Regions from separate parts of the Oleiphilus sp. HI0061 genome, predicted to be linked through region 3. Evidence: predicted binding sites of a transcription regulator. Region 3 holds the regulator's gene; each other region holds the start of a gene.
The links. Region 3 encodes LexA, which represses DNA repair genes until DNA is damaged. Its sites were predicted from a motif close to TACTGTNTANNTANACAGTA; they were not measured.
Positions count from the first base shown of each region.

Region 1: a site for LexA is predicted at 2,594-2,613, ahead of recN (DNA repair protein RecN). Genes of this name have one in related genera too.
Region 2: a site for LexA is predicted at 1,632-1,651, ahead of A3735_RS14650 (YebG family protein). Genes of this name have one in related genera too.

Region 1 is NZ_LWFE01001100.1:11,959-19,135, reverse strand. Features, by position in the region: gene A3735_RS15840 (outer membrane protein assembly factor BamE) at 1-139, opposite strand, end outside; gene fur (ferric iron uptake transcriptional regulator) at 303-707, shown strand; gene recN (DNA repair protein RecN) at 882-2,546, opposite strand; gene grpE (nucleotide exchange factor GrpE) at 2,874-3,461, shown strand; gene dnaK (molecular chaperone DnaK) at 3,622-5,562, shown strand; gene dnaJ (molecular chaperone DnaJ) at 5,821-6,966, shown strand.
Region 2 is NZ_LWFE01001066.1:375-7,551, forward strand. Features, by position in the region: partial or broken gene A3735_RS14640 (AMP-binding protein) at 1-659, shown strand, start outside; gene A3735_RS14645 (DUF3047 domain-containing protein) at 841-1,509, opposite strand; gene A3735_RS14650 (YebG family protein) at 1,682-1,966, shown strand; gene A3735_RS14655 (exodeoxyribonuclease III) at 2,220-2,984, shown strand; gene A3735_RS14660 (diguanylate cyclase) at 3,167-5,113, shown strand; gene A3735_RS14665 (PAS domain-containing sensor histidine kinase) at 5,136-6,776, shown strand; partial or broken gene A3735_RS14670 (sigma-54 dependent transcriptional regulator) at 6,829-7,177, shown strand, end outside.
Region 3 is NZ_LWFE01001402.1:189-3,731, reverse strand. Features, by position in the region: partial or broken gene A3735_RS22140 (RND family transporter) at 1-428, opposite strand, end outside; gene A3735_RS22135 (cell division inhibitor SulA) at 787-1,299, opposite strand; gene lexA (transcriptional repressor LexA) at 1,296-1,907, opposite strand; gene A3735_RS22125 (hypothetical protein) at 2,162-3,322, shown strand.

The sequences.
Region 1 (7,177 bases), on a different contig from region 3:
TAGTCATACCTGCTTTTAATGTGTCGAGCATGTCTTGGGTGATGATGTTGCCTTGCTGGACATTGATTTTGAAAACGCCAGGAAAGCTACAGGCGCTTATGCTTAAAGCGGTGAGAATAATAATTAAAAACTTTTGCATCTAATTTTTGAATTCCATTATCTTTGCTTTACAATGTTTTCGGCTGATCTTTATGAAGATAGGCGAAACGCAAGCAAAGTATGTTGTAAAGAAGAAACTAACATTATAGCGAGGCATGATACCTGATTCGTGCAAACGCTGTGAATAGGATTACAAATAAATCATGCCAGACAACTCAGAGTTAAAAAAAGTTGGTTTGAAAGTTACCTTACCACGATTAAAAGTATTGGGGCTTTTGGAAGAAGCTGATGAGCACCATATGAGTGCGGAAGATGTCTATAAGGCTTTATTGGAATCGGGTGATGATGTAGGTTTGGCGACCGTTTATCGTGTACTTACCCAGTTTGAGGCTGCCGGTCTGGTCTTGCGTCATAACTTTGAGGGTGGACATGCGGTATTCGAGTTGGCGAAAGATGATCATCATGACCATATGGTCGATACCGAAAGCGGTAAAGTTATTGAGTTTCTAGACCCTGTTATTGAAAGGCGTCAGCATGAAATTGCAGAAGAGCATGGTTATGAATTAGTCGATCACAACCTTACGCTGTATGTTCGTCCCAAGAAGTAAGATTTGATATTACTGTGTTTTCTAAAGCCGCTCTTTGAGGCGGCTTTTTTTATAAAGAATAATTAACCACAGAGGATACAGGGCGCTACGCTTCACCGAGAAAAAAGAAAAGTCTTAAAAGCTTTTCTCTGTGAAGGCTGAAAGTTGCTCAGTGTTCTCGGTGGTTTATAGTTTTTATGCGGTCTCCAACATCTCCCTGGCATGAGCAAGTGTCTGCTCGGTCATTTCAATACCGCCTAGCATGCGAGCAACTTCCTCGGTTCTGGCTTTCTTATTAAGCAAGTCAATCGAAGAGCTAACTTTTCCGTCAATTGATTTCTTGCTAATGAAATAATGGTTGTCACCTTGTGAGGCAACTTGTGGCAGGTGGGTAACGCAAATGATTTGTCCATTCTTGCCTAGCGATTTGAGTAGTCGGCCAACAATTTGTGCTGTGCCGCCGCCAATGCCTACATCCACCTCATCGAAAACCAGTGTTGGAATGGTCGAGTTTTGAGCGACAATGACTTGAATCGCTAAGCTGATTCGGGACAGCTCACCGCCTGAGGCAACTTTGTTGATGGCTTTGGGGGGCTGTCCAGGATTGGTGCTAATCAGGAATTCGACGGTATCCAGACCGTGCTGGCTTACCTTGCTGTTATCGAGAGGTGTTAGGCTGACGCAGAACTTCACTGACTTCATATCCATCAATGCTAGCTGCTCACATATTTTCTTTTCTAAAGAGCTGGCACACTTTATACGCTTCTGACGCTGCGTTTCAGCTAAGGCCCGGTAAGTGTTTTCCAATTCGATTACTTCAGCTTGCAGTTGCTCCAGATTTTGGTCGCCATTATTAAAGTCATGTAGTTCTTTGCTGAGTTTGTTTTGTATGGTTAACAGCTCAGTGGGTTCACAGCGGTGTTTTCTTGCTAACTGGTAAGCAGTGCTTAGGCGTTCTTCGATTTCTTGCAGGCGTGCTGGGTTGAGTTCAAATGAGTCGATAAAATGGCGTAAATTACTACCTGCCTCTTCAATTTGGATTTGCGCTTCATTCAGCATGTTGAGTGCTTCACTAATCTCATGATTTTCGCTGGGTAGGTTGTGTAGTGATGAGGAGGCTGAAGAAACCATGCTGGCGGCATTAGCATCACCCTCTGAACATAACGCTAGAGCTTCATGTGCTCTACTCAAAAGCAGTTCTGCATTTGCTAGCTGGGATTGCTCTTTTTCGAGCTGCTCAACTTCACCTTCTTGTAGGCCCAGTGCCTCGAGCTCTTCAAGTTGAAAGGTAATGAGGTGAATGCGGGCAGTAATCTCATCCTGGTTGTTTTCAAGTTTAGATAGGTGCTTAGCTTGACTTGACCATTTATTAAAAGCGCTGGAAACCTTGTCTGAGGTACTTTGTAGTTGGCCAAAGTTGTCGACAATCACCCGGTGGTTATCTTTGTTAAGTAAGGATTGGTGTTCGTGTTGGCTGTGAATATCAATCAGTAGCTCGCCAATTGATTTTAAATTCTGTAGAGGGCTAGGGTGGCCATTTATATAGCTGCGCGAGCGGCCCTCGGCTGTGATGACTCTGCGCAATATACATTGCTCGCCTTCTTCCAGGTCGTGGTCTTTAAGCCATTCAAGTGCCTTGGGGTGTTTGTCTAACTCAAAGGCTGCAGAAATTTCAGCCTTGGGCTCTCCGTGACGCACCATGCTCGTATCAGCCCTGTCGCCAAGCGCCAAGCCTAATGCGTCGAGAATAATTGATTTACCAGCTCCGGTTTCTCCGCTGAGTACGGTCATGCCGTTGTTGAATAAAACTTCCAGGTGGTCAGCGATGGCGAAGTTGGAGACTTTGAGTTGGCTAAGCATGGTTATTTTTCCGTGTCTGGATATGCAAATCAAAATTTGCTAAATATTACTGTATCTATAACCAGTTGGTAAAGATAAATATTATTCTTTCAGGCCGAGATTAAATGCAGTTAAAAAATAACTTGGTGGTGACTTGAAACTTTTCAGAGTGGCCCCCATATAGGCACCAACTTATTTATTACTGGCGATGCTTAAGTGCACGTAGAGCATTTGAAAGTCGCTATGTCAGGGTGTGCAGCATGTGCTGCGTAACGTTAATTAGTTTGATTAACTGCTGTTTTGAGATTGATAAGCGAAATAGCAGAGTTGTGGTCAGTGGAGGCGCAGGTGAGCGTAGAAAACGAAAATAATTCAAATGAAGAGCATATTGTAGAGGCAGCTCAAGAGGCTGTGGAAGCTGCTCAGGAAGAAGTCGAAACTAGTGGCCCTGAGCAGAATGCTGAGGCAGATGGCAAGGATTGGCAGGCTGAGGCTGAGTCTTTGGCGAAGCAAATTGAAGATCTTAAAGATCAGGCAATTCGTGCCAAAGCTGAAGTGCAGAATGTTCGCCGCAGAGCAGAGCAGGATGTAGAGAAAGCGCATAAATTTGCTTTGGAAAAATTTGCCAAAGAATTATTGCCTGTCATCGACGGCTTAGAGAAAGCGGTAGAGGCGGAAGTTGCAGCGGGTAATGAAATGACGACCTTGCGCGAAGGTGTAGAAATGACGCTTTCGATGTTTTTGAGTGGCGTGCAGAAGTTTAATCTGGAGCAGGTTGACCCGGTTGGTCACCCATTTGATCCAACGTTGCACGAGGCGATGTCAATGGTTCCTGCGCCGGATGCAGAGCCAAATACAGTGATTGCAGCAATGCAGAAAGGTTATACCTTGAATGGTCGTTTGGTCAGACCGGCAATGGTTGTTGTATCCAAATAAACGCACAAAAAAAGTACAAAATAATGGTTTAAAGCTTGAAAATGGAAATTTCGGCCAAATATAAGCGTTAACCCAAAAATATAGGCGCTAAGGCTTAAGATGAAAAAAGCCATTAAGCCTTACCAACAGAATTTAGAAATTAGAGAACGGGAGTAAATCAATGGGCAAAATAATCGGAATTGACTTAGGTACAACTAACTCATGTATTTCATTGCTAGATGGCGAAAAGCCAAAAGTTATTGAAAATGCAGAAGGCGATCGTACCACACCTTCAATCATTGCATTCACTGACGATAACGAAATCTTGGTTGGTCAGCCAGCTAAGCGTCAGGCAGTAACGAACCCGACTAATACTTTGTTTGCGATCAAGCGTTTAATTGGTCGTCGTTTTGAAGATGAAGTTGTACAGAAAGACATCTCAATGGTGCCTTACACCATTTCTAAAGCTGACAATGGTGATGCGTGGGTAGAAGTTAAGGGCGATAAGAAAGCGCCACCTCAGATCTCTGCAGAAATCTTGAAGAAGATGAAGAAAACGGCTGAAGACTTTCTAGGCGAGTCAGTAACTGAAGCGGTAATTACAGTTCCTGCTTACTTTAACGATTCTCAGCGTCAGGCAACTAAGGATGCCGGTAAAATTGCTGGTCTAGATGTTAAGCGTATTATCAACGAGCCAACTGCAGCAGCACTAGCGTTCGGTTTAGATAAGAGCAAAGGCGATTCAACAATTGCTGTTTATGACTTGGGTGGTGGTACTTTTGATATTTCTATCATCGAAATTGCTGACGTTGATGGCGAGAAGCAGTTTGAAGTATTAGCGACTAACGGTGACACCTTCTTGGGTGGTGAAGATTTCGATATGACGCTAATCGATTACTTGGCTGATGAGTTCAAGAAAGATAGCGGTATCGACCTTAAAGGTGATCCTCTAGCGATGCAGCGTTTGAAAGAAGCGGCTGAAAAAGCAAAAGTTGAGCTTTCAAGTGCGCAACAGACAGATGTAAACCTTCCTTATATTACGGCTGATGCGTCAGGTCCTAAGCACCTTAACGTGAAAATGACGCGTTCGAAGCTAGAGTCGCTAGTTGAAGATTTGGTTGAACGTAGTTTAGCGCCTTGTAAGACTGCATTGAATGATGCAGGTCTTAGCGCTTCAGAAATTGACGACGTTATCTTGGTTGGTGGTCAGTCTCGTATGCCTTTGGTTCAGAAGAAGGTTGAAGAGTTCTTCGGCAGAGAGCCACGTAAAGACGTTAACCCAGACGAAGCGGTAGCAATGGGTGCAGCGATCCAGGCTGCGGTATTGGCTGGTGACGTAACAGACGTACTGCTACTAGACGTTACGCCATTAACTTTGGGTATCGAAACAATGGGTGGCGTAGCCACAGCATTGATCGAGAAGAACACGACTATCCCAAGTAAGAAGTCCCAGATCTTCTCAACGGCTGAAGATAACCAGTCTGCTGTAACGATTCACGTTGTACAGGGTGAGCGTAAGCAAGCGGCTCAGAACAAATCTTTGGGACGTTTCGACTTGTCAGATATTCCTGCGGGCCCTCGTGGTATGCCTCAGATCGAAGTGACTTTTGACATCGATGCAAACGGTATCTTGAACGTATCGGCGAAAGACAAGGCGACAGGTAAAGAGCAGTCTATCGTGATTAAAGCTTCTTCTGGTCTATCTGATGATGAAGTCGAGCAAATGGTAAATGATGCAGAAGCAAATGCTGATGCCGATCGCCAGTTCGAAGAGCTAGTGACTGCGCGTAACCAAGGTGATGCGATTGTTCATGCGACTAAGAAGACTCTAGAAGAAGCTGGTGATAAGGCGACTGAAGAAGAGAAAACTGCGATTGAAGCTGCGATTACTGACCTTGAAGAAGCGCTTAAGGGTGATGATAAGGCAGATATCGAAGCGAAGACTCAGGCATTGACTGAAGCTTCATCAGGTTTGGCTCAAAAGATGTATGCTGAGCAAGCAGCAGCGGGCGCAGGCCCAGAAGCAGCAGCGCAAGGCGGTGCAGCAGAAGAGCCAGCTGGCGCAGCGGACGACAATGTGGTTGACGCTGAGTTTGAAGAAGTTAAAGACGACAAGAAGTAAGTTGTCGATAGGAGGGCGTAGCCCCTCCTGTTCTGAGACTTAAATAGCGTAATTTTTGAATCTTCTGGTTTGAAAGCTTACGTTTGAACGCGGAAGCATCGCCTTCCGCGTTTGCATATCTTCAGGTTTATTTTGCTAGGTCAGTTTGTATTAATGCGCAATAGAGCTATTGAGAGCTGCGCTAGCAAAATGATTCATCCTTCGGCAGAGGTCGGGGAAGAGTTTTATTTACGGTTTTATTGAATACGGTTGTTGCATATGTCGAAACGAGATTATTACGAAGTTCTGGGTATTGAACGCTCAGCTGATGCGAAGGAAGTTAAGAAGGCCTACAGACGCTTGGCGATGAAGTACCACCCGGACCGCAACCCGGATGATGCTCAAGCAGAAGAAAAGTTTAAAGAAGCAACTGAGGCTTATGAGATCCTTTCTGATGAGCAGAAGCGTGGCGCTTATGATCAGTATGGTCACGCAGGTGTTGACCCGCAAGCTGGTGGCGGTGGCTTTAGTGGTGGTAATGGTAACTTTAGCGATATTTTTGGTGATGTTTTCGGTGATATTTTCGGTGGCGGCGGAGGTGGCGGTGGCCGCCAGCGTAGCGCTCGTGGTGCTGATTTACGTTATACCCTCGACTTGGACTTGGAAGATGCCGTTAAGGGTACAACAGTAAAAATTCGCGTACCAACTCATGTGACCTGTAAGCCTTGTAATGGCTCGGGTGCTGCAAAAGGTTCTAAGCCTGAGCATTGTGGTACTTGTAATGGTGCGGGCCAGGTCAGAATGCAGCAAGGCTTTTTCTCTGTGCAGCAGACCTGTCCAAATTGTCGCGGCCAGGGAACAATGATTAAAGATCCTTGTCGTTCATGTCACGGTTCGGGTGTGATAGAAGAGACCAAGACTTTGTCTGTTAAGGTTCCGCCGGGTGTCGATACCGGTGATCGAATTCGCTTGGCAGGTGAGGGTGAAGCGGGCACGCATGGCGCGCCGTCAGGTGATTTATATGTACAGGTTTCGGTTAAAGAGCATCCGATCTTTGTGCGCGATGGCAAGACCTTGTATTGCGATGTGCCAATTTCCTTGGTAGATGCTGCTCTGGGTGGTGAGCTGGAAGTGCCTACACTAGATGGTCGCGTTAAATTGAAGATTCCGGCCGAGACTCAGACAGGCAAAATGTTCCGCTTGCGTGGCAAAGGTGTTGCCCCTGTTCGCGGTGGTGCAGCTGGTGACTTGATGTGTCGTGTGACTGTTGAAACGCCAGTTAACTTATCTAAAAAGCAGAAAGACCTATTGCGCGAATTTCAGGATACGCTAGATAAACATGGTGATAAAAAGCACGCGCCAAAAAAGCATACCTGGTTTGAAGGTGTGAAAAGCTTTTTTGATGATATGACGAGTTCTAATTAGATTATTGCCTCCACCACCGTCATTCCTGCGCAGGCAGGAATCCATTGTCTCGCGGAGTTAGATACACCCAATTAGTAGGTATCGACGGGGAAATCATGGTATTTAGAATGATCTAGCATTTTCCAGCACCTGAGGTGGGTTCAAAACAATGGATTCCCGTCTGCGCGGGAATGACGAGAATCTGCGCGAGAATGACGTAGAGGTAGTTGGG
Region 2 (7,177 bases), on a different contig from region 3:
TGTCTGAAAACTTTGGTTATTCTCATATGTCCCAGCCAGGCAGAAGTTGCCTTGGTTACGTAGGTGAACCTTTACCTGGTGTTGATTGTCGAATCAGTGAGCAAGGTGAAATTCAAATCAAGAGCCCTACCCTGATGATGGGTTACTACAAGGATGAGGCGAAAACCAAGGCTGAGTTCACTGAAGATGGCTATTTGAAAACCGGGGATCGTGGTGAAATTGATGAACTTAAACGCCTTAAGATTACCGGACGAACCAAAGAAATATTTAAAACCAGTAAAGGTAAATACGTTGCGCCAGCGCCAATAGAGAATAAGATTATTGGCCATCAAGACATTGAGATGGTTTGTGTATCGGGCGCTGAGTACCCACAACCTCACGCATTGGTAGTATTAGCCGAATCATCGGCCAAAAAAACAAGCTGTGATGACTTTAAAGCAGAGCTTGCCTCTAGCTTTCAATCTTTAATCAAGGACGTAAACTCTACACTTGACCCTCATGAGCATATCAAGTTCGTGACGATTGTCAGTGATGAGTGGAGCATCGCCAGCGGGCACCTAACACCGACGATGAAGATGAAGCGAGATGTTATTGAGTCGAGTTACAAGCCTCATTTGGATGATTGGTATGAAGCACGCCAAGCGGTTGTTTGGCATTAGGGTGCACTATCGTCATCCCGGTGTGCTCTTCAGCCGGGATCCATGATACCTAGCACGGCGCATCAAGCAAAATGGATTCCCGCTTAACACACTGCGGGAATGACGCGTCTTTAAGACTACGGGAATGGCGCGTTTTTAAGACTGCAGGATTTCAGCAACTTGACCATCCGTGAAATCCCTATCACCGTTCCGAAAAGAATATATCACCGTATTCAGCTTCGGCATTCGACCCGGAGTCATCGGCATCAGTCATAATCGCAATCGCCTCAACTTCGTCATAGGATTTGCCGAGCCAGGCTTTCAGATCTTCCTGAATATTTCGTTTTTCTATATGCCACTGCCCTGCGCCGTCGCTATTATTTCGTAAGGGTATCATCAGAGTGTTGTCAGGCGCATAAGCATTGGGCCAACTTGCTGGCGCATCTTCCCGGCTCGACCAGACATAATTCAAGGCCTTGGTTTGCCAGAAAAACCAGCCATCAGAAACGACTACATAGATTCTCGCAGCATAGTCATCGCCTTGCTTCGTTTCTTCAGGCAAACTCGCTAAGGGTTTATTGACCTTCCAGCGCCAATTTAAAAAGGGAGTCTTCTGTATATTCACTTTCATTTTCTTGAACATACCCGAAGCAGAAGCTTGACTAATTGCATGCAAAACCTTCAGTTTGGGATTATCACTTTCGTCTTTCAAACGATAAGAGGTTTCATCATTGAATTCGACCGACTCCCATTCCTCCAGCCCCCATTCAGAAAACTTTCCAATTGAGACAGTATTCTCTCCCTCAGCATATGCATTAAACCCGAATAAGACGAAGATAAAATAGCTAGAGTATAAAAAGACTTTGTTCATAAATGGTTTCTTCTGCAACATAAGTTCTTAAAAGAATATTAGGGTCGCAACCTGCCCCTAATATTCTCTTAAGAACACCATGGCAGCAAAAAGTTCAAAAAACAATGGTTGACTAAACCCGATACTGTATTAATATACAGTTAAATTGATAATCGCTTGATGGAGAAGAGTCATGCCAGTCATTGCAATGTGGAAATGTGATCGGGACGGTGCCATGTTTGAAAACAAAAAAGATGCAGACGCTCACGACAAAATGCTAGAGCTTGGTGAGCAATTTACGACCTTAATTGAAAGCCAAATAGCGGGTGTAGATGAAGCTCAAGCAGAATCCTTTGGCCTCTTACTTGCCAAGCATAAGGAGCTGATTATTCAAGCATGTAAGGGCAAACCAGAAGTTCTAGAGGAATTGAGCAATCCTCAGAATGTGACTGACATTAATGAGGCCAGCGGCTCGTAGCGCCCTAGGCCTCCTTGCCACGACTAGCGGTGCGCAGTGCGCACCCTATAAGGCCCCACACTCCCTCACCACCATAACAGGGTGGTTCGTGTACACCAAATTACGGCGAACCCACTGACCTGTCATTTGCGAAATCGTGCCTAAGCCTGTTCTTCCTTAACCTTTTTCACTAAACTCTCTCCCTCGTTTCTGTACGTCTGCTCTAGCGAGCATTAATTGGTGTACGTTATTTGATTTAAAGAGAGGTTTTATAATGCGATTGGTTTCTTGGAATGTTAACGGTATTCGAGCGGTGATGAAGAAAGACTTTCTCTCCTCTCTCGAATCTATGGAAACAGATGTTCTATGCTTGCAAGAAACCAAAGCCCAGGATGATCAGGTGATGGAAGCACTTAAAGATCTTGAGGGCTATCATATCTACTGTAACTCTGCCGAGAAGAAAGGCTACTCAGGCACAGCTATTCTGACCAAACACGCACCTATTTCTGTCCAATACGATATGGGAATTGAAGAGCACGATCAGGAAGGTCGAGTGATTGCTGCTGAGTATGACGGCTTTTACTTGGTTACTGTCTACACCCCAAACTCTGGTAGTGAGCTTAAACGTTTGCCTTATCGTCAAGAGTGGGACAAAGACTTCAATGATTATTTAAAGAAACTCGAAGAAAGCAAGCCAGTTATCTTATGTGGCGACCTGAATGTTGCGCACAAAGACATCGACCTGGCCCGTCCCAAGCCCAACTACAATAAAAGTGCTGGCTACACGCAGGCAGAAATTGACGGTTTAGACCGCTACGTTGCGTCTGGTTTTATAGACACTTACCGAGAACTAAACCCTGAAACCGTCAAATATAGTTGGTGGAGCTATCGAGCCGGCGCCCGTGCGAAGAACGTAGGCTGGAGGATTGATTACTTCCTCGCCTCCCAAAGCTTGCGCGACAACATCAAAGCCGCCGATATTCTCAACGATATTATGGGTTCTGACCATTGCCCTGTTCAGATCGATCTAGCGCTTTAGACGTAAGATCCCACGAATACCAACTTCGTCACGTTGATTTATCCTTGGTCAACGTGACAAGCACTCAACTTGCCCTATACTTTTAAAGATCAACTGGAAATTACGACCTTTTCAGTCCAACTCTTTCGCCATTAGTTCAAGGTTTGTTAGTGCTCTCATCCATGTGCCCCCAGATTAGGGATTTGATAAAGCGTTCTTTTAGCTGCTGCTTGCTTATTATTGCACTCATGTCAGTGACCTGCGCTCATGCTGATAATTTATCGATAACAGACCAAACCCGCTTCATTACGCCTAACCAGAGTATTACACCCACAACAATTTACACACCAGGTAAAAGCCAAGGCATTCCGATAGGCTCAAAAATGCTCTACTTAGAGGATGAGGAGCATCGCCATAGTATTAATACAATTCTAAATAAAACACACGCATGGAAGCACATACAACGAGCCTCCCCAAACTTTGGCTTCACCAACTCAGCTTTTTGGTTTAAGTTTAGAATTGATAACCCAAGCAACAAGCCCAGCGATGTTTACCTAGAGCTAGCCATTCCTTTTCTGGATAAGGTAGAACTATATCAAGTAAATAAAGGGCAAGTTGTTGCTCAGCATGTAGTCGGTGACACCTATCCCTTTGAGCAAAGACCAATAAGCCATCAAAACTTTGTTTTACCGTATACACTGAACAAAGGAAGCAATGAGTTCGTCATGCGAATCGCTTCCGCGGGAACTATCGAAGCACCATTAATACTCTGGGACACCGAGAGTCATGCCAAATTTTCTTCTGACGACCACCTGATGCAAGGTATCTGGGCAGGCGTCATCGGCATCATGGTCATCTATAATTTATTGCTATTTTTCTCTATCAGGGAAATGAGCTATTTCTACTATGTTCTTTTCGTTTTCAGTTACTTGCTCTTTCAAATAAGCCTAAAGGGTTATGGCTTTGCCTATCTATGGCCAGAGGCTCTAGAATGGAATAGCTACGCGATATCCGTTTTTATCGGCGGTTGTAATATTACCGTTTTAGTGCTGATTATTGAGTTTTTAAAGCTCAAAGAAACCAACCCAAAAGCTTATCGCATTGCACAAGCTTTAGCAGTCGTGTCCAGCATCTCATTTGTGCTGACCTTTATCATTTCATATAGCATTACGATACGTCTAAACAGCGCTCTTGCTTTAATCAATTGCACCATGTCAATGCTACTCGGGTATATCGCTTTGTTCCGGGGACATTCTGATGCTCGCTACTACTGCCTCGCCTGGACCACAACTTTCTTGGGGATTGGTACATTAGGCGCGGTTAAATTCGGGCTCGTGACGGCCAATTTCTTTACCAATAATGCAGGGCAAATTGGTGTTCTATTTTTGGTATCCCTGCTTTCTCTTGCTCTAGCCAACCGAATAAACCGTGAAAAAGAAATGCGCATTCTCGCCCAGGAATCTGTACTTTCAAGTGAAAAGAGGCTACGAGAGTCGCAAGAGCAATTATTGGAAACACAAACCACTATCAATGCCCAGCTAGAGTCCAAAGTCCGTGAGCGGACTCAATCCATGCAACGAGCGCTCACCGAGCTTGAGCAAGCAAATAATCGCCTGGAGTTAGCCTCTACAACCGACTCCTTGACCACTCTATTCAATCGCCGGCACTTTGAATCACGCCTGCATATCGAGCTAAAAAGAGCTGAACGGCACCGCCGCGAGTTGTCTGTCATATTATGCGATTTAGATCGTTTCAAATCGATCAATGATAACTATGGGCATAAAACTGGAGACGAATGCCTCCGCCATGCCGCAGTAATTCTAAAAAACACTATCACACGTTCAGGCGATATCATCGCGCGCTACGGAGGTGAAGAATTTATTATTTTGCTTGTTGATACCTCATTGAATGAAGCTGAGCATGTTGCCAACACCCTATGCCAAGAATTTTCAAACTCTGCCTTCGAATCAAACGGCAATATTATCGAGTTTACTGCAAGTTTTGGTGTATCCAGCTTATCTCAAAAGTCCCCCAAGACTGCTGACGAGCTCGTCACGCGTGCCGATATTGCAATGTATGAAGCTAAGAATAACGGCAGAAATCAGGTAAAGCTCTGGAACAATCCGGGCGCCCCTACCACACCAGAATAAGTACGACCCAAGAACCAAGTTTATGGAAACCTCCCCGCAAAGCCAGTCTCTTTTTAATTACTATAACTTTTATCGAGTCGTTGTCAGTATTCTGCTATTTGGAATATCAATATCGCAACACAGCGTGGTACAAGAATTTCGCTCACCTCTAATATTTGAGGCGCTTACGCCAATTTATTTAGGGCTGAACCTCTTTTGGCTACTCGCATTTCGCTTTCTCATCGACGCTCACCCCAAGCAAATTTTTATTACATTACTTCTCGATATACTGCTCTTGCATGCCTTGTTCTATTTTGCCTCGGGTATCTCTGGTGGTTTGGCTAACCTGATCATTATCAGTGTCGCCGCAGGTAATATCATTATTCGAGGACGGATAGGACTTTCATTCGCTGCCTGGGCCACACTGCTTACTATTTTAATTGAGGGTGAGCGCTTCCTTAACGGCTTCAATTCACTTTCCGATGTCCCGCGGACAGGTCTGATTGGCTGCATGTACTTTGCGAGTGCCTATATACTCCAATATTTGTCGATCAAGATTTCGGAAAATGAATCTTTACTTAAACAACAAGAGCAAGATTTAAGAAAGCTGGAAAAGCTTAACCACCAGATTATCCAGAGCATGAGAACAGGTATTATCGTCTGTAGTGAGCAAGGCGAGGTTAAATTAATCAACCATGCCTGCCTGGATTTAGTCAGCCTGGCGGAAAAGCAGCCCTTACCTTCCTTGATTGCTGATAGGCTAACATTATGGAAAGAAGCACCCGGCGTACGTACAACTCCCTTTCGAGTCAGCCAGGAAAAACCTTTGGTTCAGGCAAATTTCTCTCGCTTACAAAATGAAGCAGAGTCTGACATCCTGGTTTTTTTAGATGATACTCGCAAGACTGCGCAACAAGCTCAACATATGAAACTGGCCTCTCTCGGTCGCTTAACCGCAAGTATAGCGCATGAAGTTAGAAACCCATTAGGAGCAATTAGCCACGCAACACAACTCCTGGCTGAGTCTGAAAACCTTGACCCGGCAGACCATAAGATGACGGATATCATCCAGCGTCACTCAAAGCGTGTAAATCAGATCATTGAAAACACTCTGCAACTTAGTCGTCGAACAGAGCCAGAAGTTGAAGACATCACCTTGGCCAACTGGATTGATAAAATCGTCGGCGAATATAAAGGGCACCTGCACTCATCAGACAGAATTAATATTATACTTGCAGACAAAGACGCAACAGCACGCTTTGACCCAAGCCAAATGGAGCAAGTGTTTATCAACCTGATCGACAATGGGCTTAGGCATGGCTTAAAGTCAGATTGCAGCGCACAGTTATTTATATTGCTATCCAAAACCACAAAGGATGGCCAAGCCTATATCGAAGTAATCGATCAGGGTGAAGGAGTCTCTGAAGAGAACTCCCATCATTTATTTGAACCATTCTTCACCACTGAATCTCAGGGCACAGGACTTGGTTTGTATTTATCACGAGAAATCTGCGAAGCAAACCAAGCTCATCTGGACTATATCAACCCGGCCAGTACCGAATTTCATCAGCATTGGAAGTTTGATAACCATCGACTAGACAATAAGGCTTATCAGGCTCTTAAAGACCTTAAGCTTGGTGCGTGCTTTCGAATTGTATTTGCTCACCACAAGCGAATTGTTTAACAATAGGCTTATTCTTCTTAATGCTTTCTAAGCGACAGACAAGACTCAATATATGACCAAGCAACGCGCCTTAATTATCGACGATGAACCTGATATTCGAGAGCTGTTAGAAATCACACTCATGCGTATGGGGATAGACACCTGTAGCAGTGCGACAATCATGGACGCCAAGGCCTACCTAAGTGAACAAAGCTTTGACCTTTGTCTCACCGATATGAATTTGCCTGATGGCAACGGCATTGATCTCGTGTCGTTCATACAAAAAAATCATCCCGATATGCCCGTTGCCATGATTACCGCGTACGGCAACGTCGAAACAGCCATCAGTGCCCTTAAGGCTGGTGCTTTTGATTTTATTTCAAAGCCTGTTGACCTTAATCAGCTACGAGGGCTGGTGACCA
Region 3 (3,543 bases):
GCGACACTCTTTGCGTACGCAATTTCACTGCTCGATAAATTGCTTGCATCTGTAACCAGGTTGTCTACCAAAAGGTCATCGTCTTCTGCAATAGTGTGTTGGTAATTGGTAATAGAGTCCACGCGTATTGAGTAGGGAAGTTGCCAAGACATTTCGGTAAGCTCTTCAATGATGCTTAAAGTCTCTCGAGTAAATATATGGCCATCTTGGGGGGCGAGGACAAACATGACGTTGTCACTTTTTGTAAAGGTTGCCTGTAAATCTTCGAAGGCTTTTAGGTGGGGATTATCATCACTAAAATAAATCCGGTAGTCGGAGCTAAATTTTGTTTGCGGTAAACCTGTGGCGGCAAGAAATACCACAAGCAATGAGGCGAATACCACCAGTAAGCGAAACTTAACAAGAAAATGGCTTATGCGTTCAATCATAGCGTAACCTACCTAATGTTTCTATTGCCGCAGAATGCCTGTAGCGAGCATGATAACTATACTTAAAGGTTGTGACCGGCGGTCATGAATTTAGAATACTACGCTTTGAACAGTGTGAATACAATGAATAAAGATATTTGAAGCTAAGAATAACTTTTCTAAATATGGAAAAGTAATAATGCTAATGGCTTAATAATGGGATAATTGCTGTGACGGAAAATCTTCTTATAGGTCTTATAGTATTGGCTTGAGAAAAATAAGTTTCGATCCTTGAAACTTTAATAGTGGTCACTAAGTGCGAGGGCTAGCGACTAACAGAAAACGAGTAGAAAACTTTATATGTTGCGTACAAAGGTGATTATCTGGAACGTAGTACTATTCCATGGCTATTTCCTTTTGCAGACGCCCCCTCAAGCGAGTCAAACTCTTCATTTGATAGGGAGTTTGTCCAGGCAATTACTGCGTGGCAGGTGCCTGCTTCAAGCGCGCGTTTGCTTAATTCTATCGCCGATATAGATTCAGATGAGCGAAGAATCATAATTTCTTCCATTGCAAGCCCCTGGTGTTGTTCTTGCCACTTTTTGAGCAGTTGAATAGGCGGGTCAATCCAGGCAAGCCAGCGTTGTTCCTGATTTAACTGGCTCAGCATAGGAAGAACCATTTGAATGCAGTCAGCCTTATCTTTAGCGATGATAATTTCCGTGACATTTGCTGCGACATGCTCAGTCTGCTCGTTGCTTAGAGAGGCGCCAGAAGTTGAAGAACTTAAAGGTTGAGCAGGGTAAGTTAGCTGTACCGGGCTTTGGCCAAATTGGTTAATAGTATTTAGGTCGTCAAGATAGTCTGACTCATAAATAGATAGCTGCTTCATTGGATACCCTCCTTACGGATAACGCCTACGCCCAGACCTTCAATTACTACATCTTGTTCTCTCAGGTCGATCACGATGGGATCAAACTCTTCATTCTCGGCAATAAGCTCAACGATGTGTTTGTTTTTATTGAGACGTTTAACCGTTACTTCTTCGCCCACTCTGGCAACGACTATTTGCCCATTTCGAGCTGTTTCGGTTTTATGGACTGCAAGCAAATCTCCGTCGAGTATGCCGATATCCTTCATGCTTTCACCTCTTACGCGTAATAAGTAGTCAGCAGAAGGAGAGAAAAACTCTGGCGCAAGTGTGCAGTAGTCTTCGATATTTTCCTCACCTAAAATCGGGTTACCAGCAGCGACTTGACCAACAATCGGTAAACCCTCGGGAATATCGCTTTGCGGTAAGCGGATGCCACGGCTGGCTCCGGGGACAATCTCAATCGCGCCTTTCTTGGCTAGTGCCTTAATATGGTCTTCTGCTGCATTGGCAGAGCGAAAGCCAAGTGCCAAAGCTATTTCCGCACGAGTAGGTGGGTAACCTGTTTCATCAATATTTTGTTTGATGAGTTGCAATACTTCGCTTTGTCTCTTGGTGAGCTTTAGCATGCCGTGTAGTCCGTTAGGTTGAGTTAATGTTTATCTGTGTGAATAACCAGTACCTGTAAATGTATACAGTAAAATGTATTTTGTAAATGTTTTGGAAAGAACTTTTCCATATATTTTATTGAAAGCCATTTTTTACCCATGCATGATGTAGCGAAATTGCACAGTAAAAGGCGGGCGAAAACTTGAATCTATCGACAAATAAAATAAATACCATCTTCCACAAAACTTCTACTTTGCTTCTTACGAGTGCTTTAATGCTTAGTAGTGGCAATGCCCTCGCGAGTGTTGAAGGTGAGTTAGGTTTTCAAGCGCGTACCTTTGTGGAAGAGGGGCTTGCCGATCAGAGTCAATTTCAAAGCTCCCTAAGCGGGCAGATAGAATTCGATACATCATTAGGGCAAGGAGACTTTGTTGCCAAGGTGTTTGGTCGTTACGACTTTGAGGATGATGAGCGCACTCATTTTGACTTACGCGAAGCGCTCTGGACCTACTATGGCGATTCCTGGGAGTTGCAAGCGGGTGTCGGTAAGGTGTTTTGGGGTGTCACAGAATCTATGCATCTCGTTGATATCGTTAATCAAAGCGACAGTGTTGAAAACCCCGATGGCGAAGACAAGCTCGGTCAGGCGATGCTTAAGTTTTCATTAGAGCGAGACTGGGGAACGATTGACCTTTTCTGGTTACCGTACTTTCGCGAAAGAACCTTCGTTGGCGAAGATGGTCGCTTATCTGCAAGCCCTTTGCCGGTAAGTAATGATGAAGCAAGCTATGCATCGGGTGCACAAGAATGGCATAGTGACTTTGCTGTCCGTTATTCACATTATGTCGGTGAATTAGAGTTTGCTTTATCTCATTTTTCCGGCACGAGTCGTGAAGCCAGTTTCCGCCCGAATGCTACGTTTTCTGAGTTAGTTCCTCATTATCATCTTATCGATCAGACTGGTATTGAACTTCAATATATTTATGACTCTTGGCTATTAAAGTTTGAAGGTATCACCAATTCCGGCTTTGGTGATGCTCTTGGTAGAAAAGGTCGATATAGCGCCGCAGTATTTGGCTTTGAATATACCCAAGTGGGTATTTTCGAAAGCTCTGCTGATCTGGGGTGGGTGTTGGAATATATGTTTGATGACCGTAAAGAGCACGCAACTCACGCTTTTGAACGAGATATTTTTGCCGGTTGGCGTTATGCCTTTAATGATGAAGACTCCTCTGAAATCCTAACGGGCGTCATTTTTGATCCACGTACTGAGGAATTGATGTTTTCATTCGAGGCGAACAAGCGACTGGCGAGCGATCTTAAGTTGAATATTGAAGCGCGCGTGTTTCACGGTGCCGAAAGTGACGACCAATTGAAAACTTACGGTCTAAGAGATGAAGACTATTTAGAGCTGGAGTTAGTGAAGTACTTCTAAAAGTATGGCTTTTATGCCTGATTTAAATTTATTTATGTTTTTTTGTTGGTAAAACTCGCTATATTGCTGTGATGACATACACTTTTGTTAAGTACTGTGTGAATTGTAATTGAATGTTGAGAAAGGCCATGTCTACATATACTTCATCCCCGAATTCTAGCGTTGAAGGCGGGAGCCGCATAGAGACAACCAATTTTGTGATCGATGCAAAGCACGATATC